One region of the Candidatus Pelagibacter bacterium nBUS_25 genome, then DNA from elsewhere that is predicted to be linked to it. Evidence: riboswitches for the same ligand, from Rfam matches in the RefSeq annotation. Region 1 holds a riboswitch; the other holds the start of a gene.

The links. Region 1 has a riboswitch for glycine ahead of gcvT (glycine cleavage system aminomethyltransferase GcvT). Riboswitches for the same ligand answer to the same signal wherever they lie in the genome.
Region 2: it holds a riboswitch for glycine, as region 1 does, so the genes downstream of both, ACIJYH_RS00525 (malate synthase G) here and gcvT (glycine cleavage system aminomethyltransferase GcvT) in region 1, are expected to answer to the same signal.

What each region holds. Positions count from the first base shown of each region.
Region 1 covers NZ_CP172846.1:952,942-957,382, reverse strand. The annotation lists gene ACIJYH_RS05120 (5-oxoprolinase subunit B family protein) at 1-313, shown strand, start outside; gene ACIJYH_RS05115 (biotin-dependent carboxyltransferase family protein) at 306-1,250, shown strand; gene ACIJYH_RS05110 (DMT family transporter) at 1,250-2,128, shown strand; glycine riboswitch at 2,152-2,241, shown strand; gene gcvT (glycine cleavage system aminomethyltransferase GcvT) at 2,319-3,425, shown strand; gene gcvH (glycine cleavage system protein GcvH) at 3,422-3,802, shown strand; gene gcvP (aminomethyl-transferring glycine dehydrogenase) at 3,803-4,441, shown strand, end outside.
Region 2 covers NZ_CP172846.1:99,806-104,246, forward strand. The annotation lists gene ACIJYH_RS00525 (malate synthase G) at 1-1,775, opposite strand, end outside; glycine riboswitch at 1,855-1,944, opposite strand; gene ACIJYH_RS00530 (acetyl-CoA carboxylase carboxyltransferase subunit alpha) at 2,046-3,143, shown strand; gene secA (preprotein translocase subunit SecA) at 3,147-4,441, opposite strand, start outside.

The sequences.
Region 1 (4,441 bases):
TAATAAAGAATTTTTTTGTTATATGACAGGATTTATAGCGGGCATGCCTTTTTTAGGTGATTTAGATGAAAATATGAGAGTTCAACGTTTGGAAACTCCAAGAGTAAAGGTGCCAAAAGGATCTGTTGGAATAACAGAACAGTTTGCTGATATTTATACATTTGAAAGTCCTGGAGGGTGGAACATCATTGGAAATACCCCGTTAGAAGTGTTTGATAGTTCAAAAGAAAAAGATCCTAATTTAATTAACCCAGGTGACACTGTAAAATTTAAACAAATAACATTTGAAGAATATAAAAATTATAATGAGTAACAATTATTTTGAAATAATAAGAGCTGGTATAAATACAACATTTCAAGACATGGGAAGAAATAATTTATACCATATAGGGATTCCTTTCAGTGGAGCCATGGATAATAGAAATTATCTATTAGCTAATCGACTAGTTGGTAATAAATTAGACTTACCAGTTATCGAGTTTGCATATCAAGGTCCTTCATTAAAGTATAGTGGAGACAATATTACTATAGCTGTGGCTGGAGATGTAGTTTTTAAAATAAGAAAAAAGGATAACGAAATAGAGGGTAATTGTTATGAAAATTATCAATTAGAAAATGGAGATGAGATTGACATTTTATCAACCAACAAATCTGTTTATGGCTATTTGGCTGTTAGTGGGGAGTTTGATTTAAAATTACAATGGGGTAGCTGTTCAATAAATACTAAGGCCAACATTGGTTCTAACGAGGGTAAAAAATTAGAGCATAATCAAAAATTAATCATTTCAAAAATAAACACTAATCAACAAAAAAAGAAAACTAATTATTTAAACTCAAAAGTAGAAAATATAAGAGTTATAAAAGGAACTAATTTCGATTATTTTTCTGAAGAAGGAAAAAAAATTTTTTTTGAAAAGGAATTTACAGTATCAAAATTATCTGATCGAATGGGTATGAGACTAAATGGTCCTGAAATAGAAAACATTGTTAATACAAATATTAAATCTGAAGGTTTATTAAAGGGGGCAATTCAAGTTCCAGCAGATGGTAATCCAATTATAATGCTATCAGACCATGGAACAATAGGGGGTTATCCAAAAATAGGAGTTGTGGCTAGTGTTGATTATGACAGATTGGTTCAAATATCACCTGGGTCAAAAATAAAATTCAAAGAAATAGAATTATCTGATGCAGAAACTTTGTTTAAGTTGTATGAAATGGAAACTCAAAATTTAATTTCACAAATTTAATGAATATAATTACAAAATTACCAGGACCTTTATTAGTATTTTTAGGTGCTTGCTGTTTAAGTTTTGGTGGACTTATAGTTAAGTCATTTGAAGGTGCAACTTTATGGCAAATTTTATTCTGGAGATCCTTATTTTTTTCTCTGACAGTTCTAGCTTTTTTAATAATCATTTATAAGAAGAAAACTTTTAGAGCATTTAAAGACTCTGGTTTACCAGGGTTTATTGGTGGAATTATTTTATCTTTTGGTTTCTGTGGATATGTATTTGCAATGTATAACACGACAGTTGCTAATACGAATTTTATTATATCTCTTCAAATTTTATTTCTCGCAATATTTGGCTATTTTTTTCTTAAGGAAAAAATTTCTGCAATTACGTTAACATCAATTATTTTAGCAATATCAGGCGTTTTGTTAATGGTGGGAAATTCATTAACACCAGGTGAGCTTTCAGGAAATCTTGCAGCATTTACAATGCCTATCACCTTTGCAGTTTTAATTATTATTGTGAGAAAATTTCCAACAGTTGATATGGTTCCAGCACAATTTGTAGCAGGTATATGTTCATGCTTTATTGGTTTTTTACTTTCAACAGAAATAATGATTTCACCGCATGATATTTTCCTAGGTTTTCTAGGTGGCTGTTTTCAAGTTGGATTAGGATTTATATTTATTACAACTGGAGCAAGAACCACACCTTCAGCTATGGTTGGAATAATAATGTTGTCTGAATCTGTTTTGGGACCAATCTGGGCCTTTATATTTGTTAGTGAAAGACCATCTATGTTTGGGTTGATAGGAGGAGCTATAATTATTTTTGCTGTATTAGTTCAATTTTATTCACTATTAAGTATGCGTAAAAAAAGTATTTCTCATTGACCATCTGTAAATAGTTGATAAATTGATAATTAACGGGAGAGATTACAAATTTTGTAACACCGAAGGAGCAACCACCCAGGAAACTCTCAGGTAAAATGGACCGTAACATATTAACTCTGGAAAGAGATTAAATTCTCGCCGAAGGAGCAAAACTCTCAGGCAAATATACAGATGGGTACAAAGAGTTAGTATGGAAATAAAAAAAACATCTTTAAACAAACTTCATCAAGACAACAAAGCTAAATTTGTAGAATTTGCAGGGTATGAAATGCCAATACAATACAGCAAAGGTATTGTTGAAGAGCATAAATTTACAAGAACACACTCAGGCATTTTTGATGTTTCGCATATGGGGCAATTGTTTATTTATGGTGATGATAGTCTAACCGCAGATTTAGAAAAAATTTTTCCACTAAATTTAAAAGACTTAAAAGTAAATTCATCAAAATATAGTTTTTTAATGAATGAAAATGCTGGAATTTATGATGATTTGATTATTACAAAAATAGGTGGCGGTTATCTAATAATATTAAATGCTGCTTGCAAGGATAATGACTTTAAAATTATATCTAAATTACTTAACGATAAATATAGGATGAATTTAGAAGAAAATAGATCTTTAATAGCAATACAAGGACCTAAGTCTGTAGAGATTTTAGATTTAATTCTTAATGGAGCAAAAGACCTAAATTTTATGTCAGGAAATTGGTTTTATTACAAAGATCAAAAATTATTTGTAACTAGATCAGGTTATACTGGTGAAGATGGCTTTGAAGTATCAATCCCCAATGATTTTGCTGAAGAGTTTACAAAAAAATTACTTGAAAATGGAGCTCAGCTTATAGGACTTGGCGCTAGAGATACATTGAGATTAGAGGCTGGACTGTGTTTATATGGCCATGAATTGGGTTTGGATAAAACTCCAATCGAAGCCAATCTTAAATGGGCAATATCTAAAGAAAGAATAAAAAATGGTGGGTTTATAGGTTCAGATAAAATTATAAATCAAATTAATGAGGGTACTCCACAAATTAGAGTTGGCATTAAACCAGAAGGAAGATTGATTGCAAGGGAGAAAACAAAAATTTTCAATGAAGATGAGTTGGTTGTTGGTGAGGTAACTAGTGGTACCTTTGGACCAAGCTTGAATGGACCAGTTGCAATGGGTTATGTTGAAAAAGAATTTTCTCAAAAAGATACAAAAGTTTTTCTTGAGGTAAGAGGAAAAAAACATCCAGCAAATATTTGTGGATTACCATTTTATAAAAAAAGTTATGTGAAAGGAGCAACTAAATGAGTGAAGTTAAATATTCTAAAGAACATGAGTGGATAAAAATAGAAGGGGATGTTGGCACAATAGGTATTACCCAACATGCAACTGAAATGTTGGGAGATATTGTATTTGTAGAATTACCTGACGTAGGTACTTCTGTTGAAAAAGATGGAAATGCGGGTGTAGTAGAATCAACTAAAGCTGCAAGCGATGTTTACACACCTATATCAGGTGAAGTAATGGAAAATAATCAATCAATAGTTGACGATCCTGGTAAAATTAATTCAGATCCAGAAAATGAAGCTTGGTTTTTCAAATTGAAAATTAAAGATAAAAATGAACTAGATAGTTTAATGAACAAAGATGAATATGACAAATTTGCAAAAGAAAGTGGTAGTTAAATGTTAAAAAATGCTCAAAAAGATTTTATTCAAAGACACATCGGCCCCTCTACTGAAGAGCAAGATATTATGCTTAAAGAGTTAGGGTATAAAAATCTAGATGAGTTAATAAAAAATACCGTACCAGAAAACATTTTATTAAAAGATGATTTAGAGATAGGAGATCCAAATTCCGAATATAAAGCACTCAGAAAATTAAAAAATATTTCAAAAAAAAATAAAGTTTATTCTAGTTTTATAGGAATGGGATATTACGGAACCTACACTCCTTACGTTATATTGAGAAATATTTTAGAAAATCCAGGGTGGTATACTTCTTACACACCATATCAGCCTGAAGTTGCTCAAGGTAGACTTGAGATGTTAATGAATTTTCAACAGATGATTATTGATTTTACAGGTATGGATATAGCTAATGCTTCACTTTTAGATGAAGGAACAGCCGCGGCTGAGGCCATGGGATTAAGCTATAGAATATCTAAGACAGACTCAAATAAAGTTTTTGTATCAAAAAATTGTCACCCACAAACAATTGAAGTCATTAAAACAAGAGCCGAACCTTTAGGGGTAGAAATAATTATTGGTGATGAGGAGACTGATATCAAAGATGAGATTATCTGTGGTATAATCAGTTATCCT
Region 2 (4,441 bases), 510 kb from region 1:
ATTTCACTATTTATTTCTTCTACTGACCAATTTGGTCTATTTGCAACAGGAACTGTTAAAAGATCATCTAATTTTGCTTTTTCTCTTTTTGTAATATTTTTTTGTTCATCAAAGATATTGATTTCGTGATAATGTAATGAATGTAAGGCAGCTGCTGTTGGAGAGGGAACCCAGGCACAATTAGCTCCTGCTTTTAAGTGTCCTGTTTTTTGCTCCATCATATCTTTCATTTTATCAGGCATTGCCCACATTCCTTTTCCAATTTGAGCTTTTCCTGATAAGCCACATTTTAGCCCAACATCAACGTTGTTATTTTCATATGCCAAAATCCATTTAGAGGATTTCATATCTCCTTTTTTAATCATGGGTCCAGCTTCCATTGAAGTGTGCATTTCATCACCTGTTCTGTCTAAAAATCCAGTATTAATGAAGAAAACTCTATTTTTTAAAGTTCTTATACATTCTTTTAAATTTGATGATGTTCTTCTCTCTTCATCCATAATTCCTATTTTACAAGTGTATTTTTTTAAACCCAACACTTCCTCAACTTTAGAAAAAATCAAGTCTGTAAATTCAGTTTCATCTGGTCCATGCATTTTTGGCTTAACTATATAGATTGATCCAGTTCTTGAATTTGTTTTATTTTTTAAATCATGAATTGCTGCAGCAACAGTTATAAATGCGTCCATAATACCTTCGGGCACTTCGTTACCATTACTTAAAATTATCGAAGGGTTAGTCATTAAATGACCAACATTTCTAACCAACAATAAACTTCTTCCATGTAACTTAAGTCCTTTTCCATCTTTTGAAATATAACTTCTGTTTGGATTTAGTTTTCTTTCAAATAATTTACCATCTTTTTCAAATTGTGTTTTAAGATTTCCTTTCATTAATCCAAGCCAGTTTCTATAGCAAACAACTTTGTCTTCAGCATCTACTGCAGCCACACTGTCTTCGTTATCACAAATTGTTGAGACAGCAGCTTCTAAAATTATATCACTAATCCCAGCATGATCTTGTTGAGCACTAAAAGCTCTTGGATCTCTTAAAATTTCAATATGTAAGTTATTATTTTTCAATATAATTGCTGAAGGATTATCAGCCTCACCTCTATGACCAATAAATTTTTGTTCTTCAGCTAGATCAAATATGTCAGCACCCTTTAGGGTTTTTAACTTACCTTCTTTAATAGCAATACTCGTAATTTTGTGCCAACTAAGATTTTTAAGTGGAAAATGCTTATCTAAAAAATCTCTTGAATATTTAATAACCATTTCTCCTCTTAAAGGATCGTACCTTTCAGATACACTATCTTCAGATTGCTCTATAACATCAGTTCCATATAGACTATCATATAAACTCATCCATCTTGCATTTGCCGCATTAAGAGCATAGCGCGCATTCATAATTGGTACGACTAGTTGTGGTCCTGCTATTTTTGTTATTTCTTCATCTACATTTTCAGTTTCTATTGAAAAATCTTCTCCTTCTTCTTTTAAATATCCAATCTCATATAAAAACTTTTTATATTCATCTAGTTTAATTTCATTACCTTTGTTTTTAATATGCCAATCATCAATTTTTTTTTGCAAAGTTTGTCTAAAGTTTATTAATTCTCTATTTTGAGGCTCAAGTTCATTAACAATTTTCTCAAACCCTAACCAAAATTTATCAGATGAAATATCTGTATCTGTTAATAGCTCCTGATTAACAAAATTTAACAAACTTTCTGAAACTTTGAGAGTATGAATGTTTATATATTTATCTGGCATAGCACTTTTGTTACCCCATCTGTATTTTTGCCTGAGAGTTTTGCTCCTTCGGCGGAAATCAATCTCTTTCCAGAGTGTTATGCTTCGATCGGTCCTTTTGCCTGAGAGTTTCCGGGGTGGTTGCTCCTTCGGCGCTAAAAAGTTAATTAGTCTCTCCCGATGTGAAATTTGTATCCTTAAAAAATATTAAGTCAATTAATATTGCTAATAATTATTTTAATTAACATTTTATTGCCTTTTTTATAATTTAAATTCTATTATAAATACTCCATGAAAAATTATCTCAATTTTGAAACAGACATTAAAAATTTAGAATCTGAGATAGAAAAATTGAAAGATCCATATAATCAAGATGGTCTTTCTGAGGTAGACACTCAAAAAATATCTAGTACACAAGCTGAGCTTGATAAAAAATTAAAAGATATTTATTCAAACCTTGATCCTTGGCAAACCACGATGGTTGCTCGTCATGAGGACAGACCAAAATCTAAGTTTTTCATTGATAATTTGTTTGATGATTTCATTTCTTTGTCGGGAGACCGTTTTTATGGTGAGGACAAATCTGTTTTAACTGGATTTGCTAAATTTAATGGCACTTCAGTTTTAGTAATAGGTCAAGAGAAAGGTGAGAACTTAGAAACCAGAATTGAGAGAAATTTTGGAATGATGAGACCCGAAGGTTATCGTAAAACAATTCGATTAATGAATTTAGCAAATAAATTTAATATTCCAATAATATCATTTATAGACACACCAGGAGCTTATCCAGGTGTTGGAGCTGAGGAAAGAGGTCAAGCAGAGGCTATAGCTAAATCAATTGAGTGTTGCATGGAACTAAGTGTTCCAACTTTAGCAATTATTATTGGTGAAGGGGGTTCTGGAGGTGCAATAGCGTTAGCGTCATCTAACAAAGTGATTATGTTAGAAAATGCAATTTATTCAGTAATTTCCCCAGAAGGATGTGCAACTATTTTGTGGAGAGATCCTAAAAAAATGCTTGATGCCGCAAAAGCAATGAAACTTTCAGCAAAAGATTTATTAGAATTAAAAGTTATTGATGAGATAATTCCTGAACCATTAGGGGGCGCTCACAGAGATAGAGATCAAATGTTAGAAGGTCTAAGAGACTCTATATCAAAAAATTTAAATTATTTTAAAGATCTATCATCTGAAGAAATAATGAATGAAAGAAAAAATAAATTTTTAAAAATTGGAAGAAATAAAGGATTTATAAGTAACTCTGAGGATTTAAGCACTCTGACAGTTAAAAGTAATAATTTTGATAAAATTTTAAAATCAAAAAGATTTTTAATAGGCTCTACAATTGTTGGCATAGCTTTATTGCTTATTGCCTTTACTTTATTTTAAAATTTATAAAGCACCACAGCAATGTTTGAATTTTTTTCCAGAGCCACATGAGCAAGGTTCGTTTCTACCAATTTTTTTCCCACTTTTAATTTGATCTACCATTGTTTTTTTGTTTTCTTCTTGTTGTTCTGTAACAACTTTTAAATTCATTAATATAGTTACAAAATCTAATTTTAATTTATTTAATAAATTTGAAAATAGATCAAAAGCTTCCTTTTTATACTCGATTAAGGGGTCCCGTTGCCCATAAGATCTAAGCCCAATCACCTGTCTTAGTTGTTCTAAATATTGAATATGTGATTTCCAATTTAAATCTATTGACTGTAAAAAAATTCTTTTTTCAATTTCTTTTGCATGATCTTCACCTAAAAGTTTAATTCTTTCATTTCTTGAGTCTGAAAATTTATTTATAATTTTTTCTTTTATTTCTTCATCTTTTGCAGAAATTAATTCTTTCAATTCTAATTCATCAAAACTTTTACCAACAATCTGTTTCAGACGATTACTAAACTCATTACTTTTAGGATTTGATAAATTTTGAATTTTTAATTTAATGATATCTTGAATTATTTCTTCCAAAAATTCATCAGAGTAGTCAAATATATTTAGACTATTCATTGCATTTTTTCTTTGAGAAAATATGACATGCCTTTGATCATTTAAAACATTATCAAATTTAATTAAAGTTTTTCTAATATCAAAGTTTCTAGCTTCCACTTTTTGTTGAGCTCTTTCTAGTGCTTTGTTAATCCATGGGTGATCAATGCTTTCTCCATTCCTAAGCCCTAATTTTTCTAGCATTTTATTCATAGACTCTGATCCAAAAATTCTCATTAGATCGTCCTCAAGACTCACATAAAATATGGAGCTACCTTCATCGCCTTGTCTTCCTGCTCTACCTCTTGCTTGATTATCAACTCTCCTTGACTCCATTCTTTCAGTTCCAACTACAAATAACCCACCTAAAGATTTTATTTTGTTTTTATCTTTTTTAAGTTGAACCTCTTCTATAGACCCTTTCCTTCCACCTAGCTGAATATCTACCCCTCTTCCAGAAATACTTGTTGTGATAATTACTGATTTTTCTTTACCTGCATTAGCTATTATATCTGCTTCATTCTCATGATTTTTAGCATTTAATACAACATGTTTAATATTTTTTTTCTTTAACAAGGTTGAGTAAATTTCAGATTTGTTAATGCTAGATGTGAAAATTAAAATTGGTTGACCATCATTATGACATTCAACAATTTTTTCAATAATTGCATTATTTTTCTCATTTTCTGTTCTAAAAATTT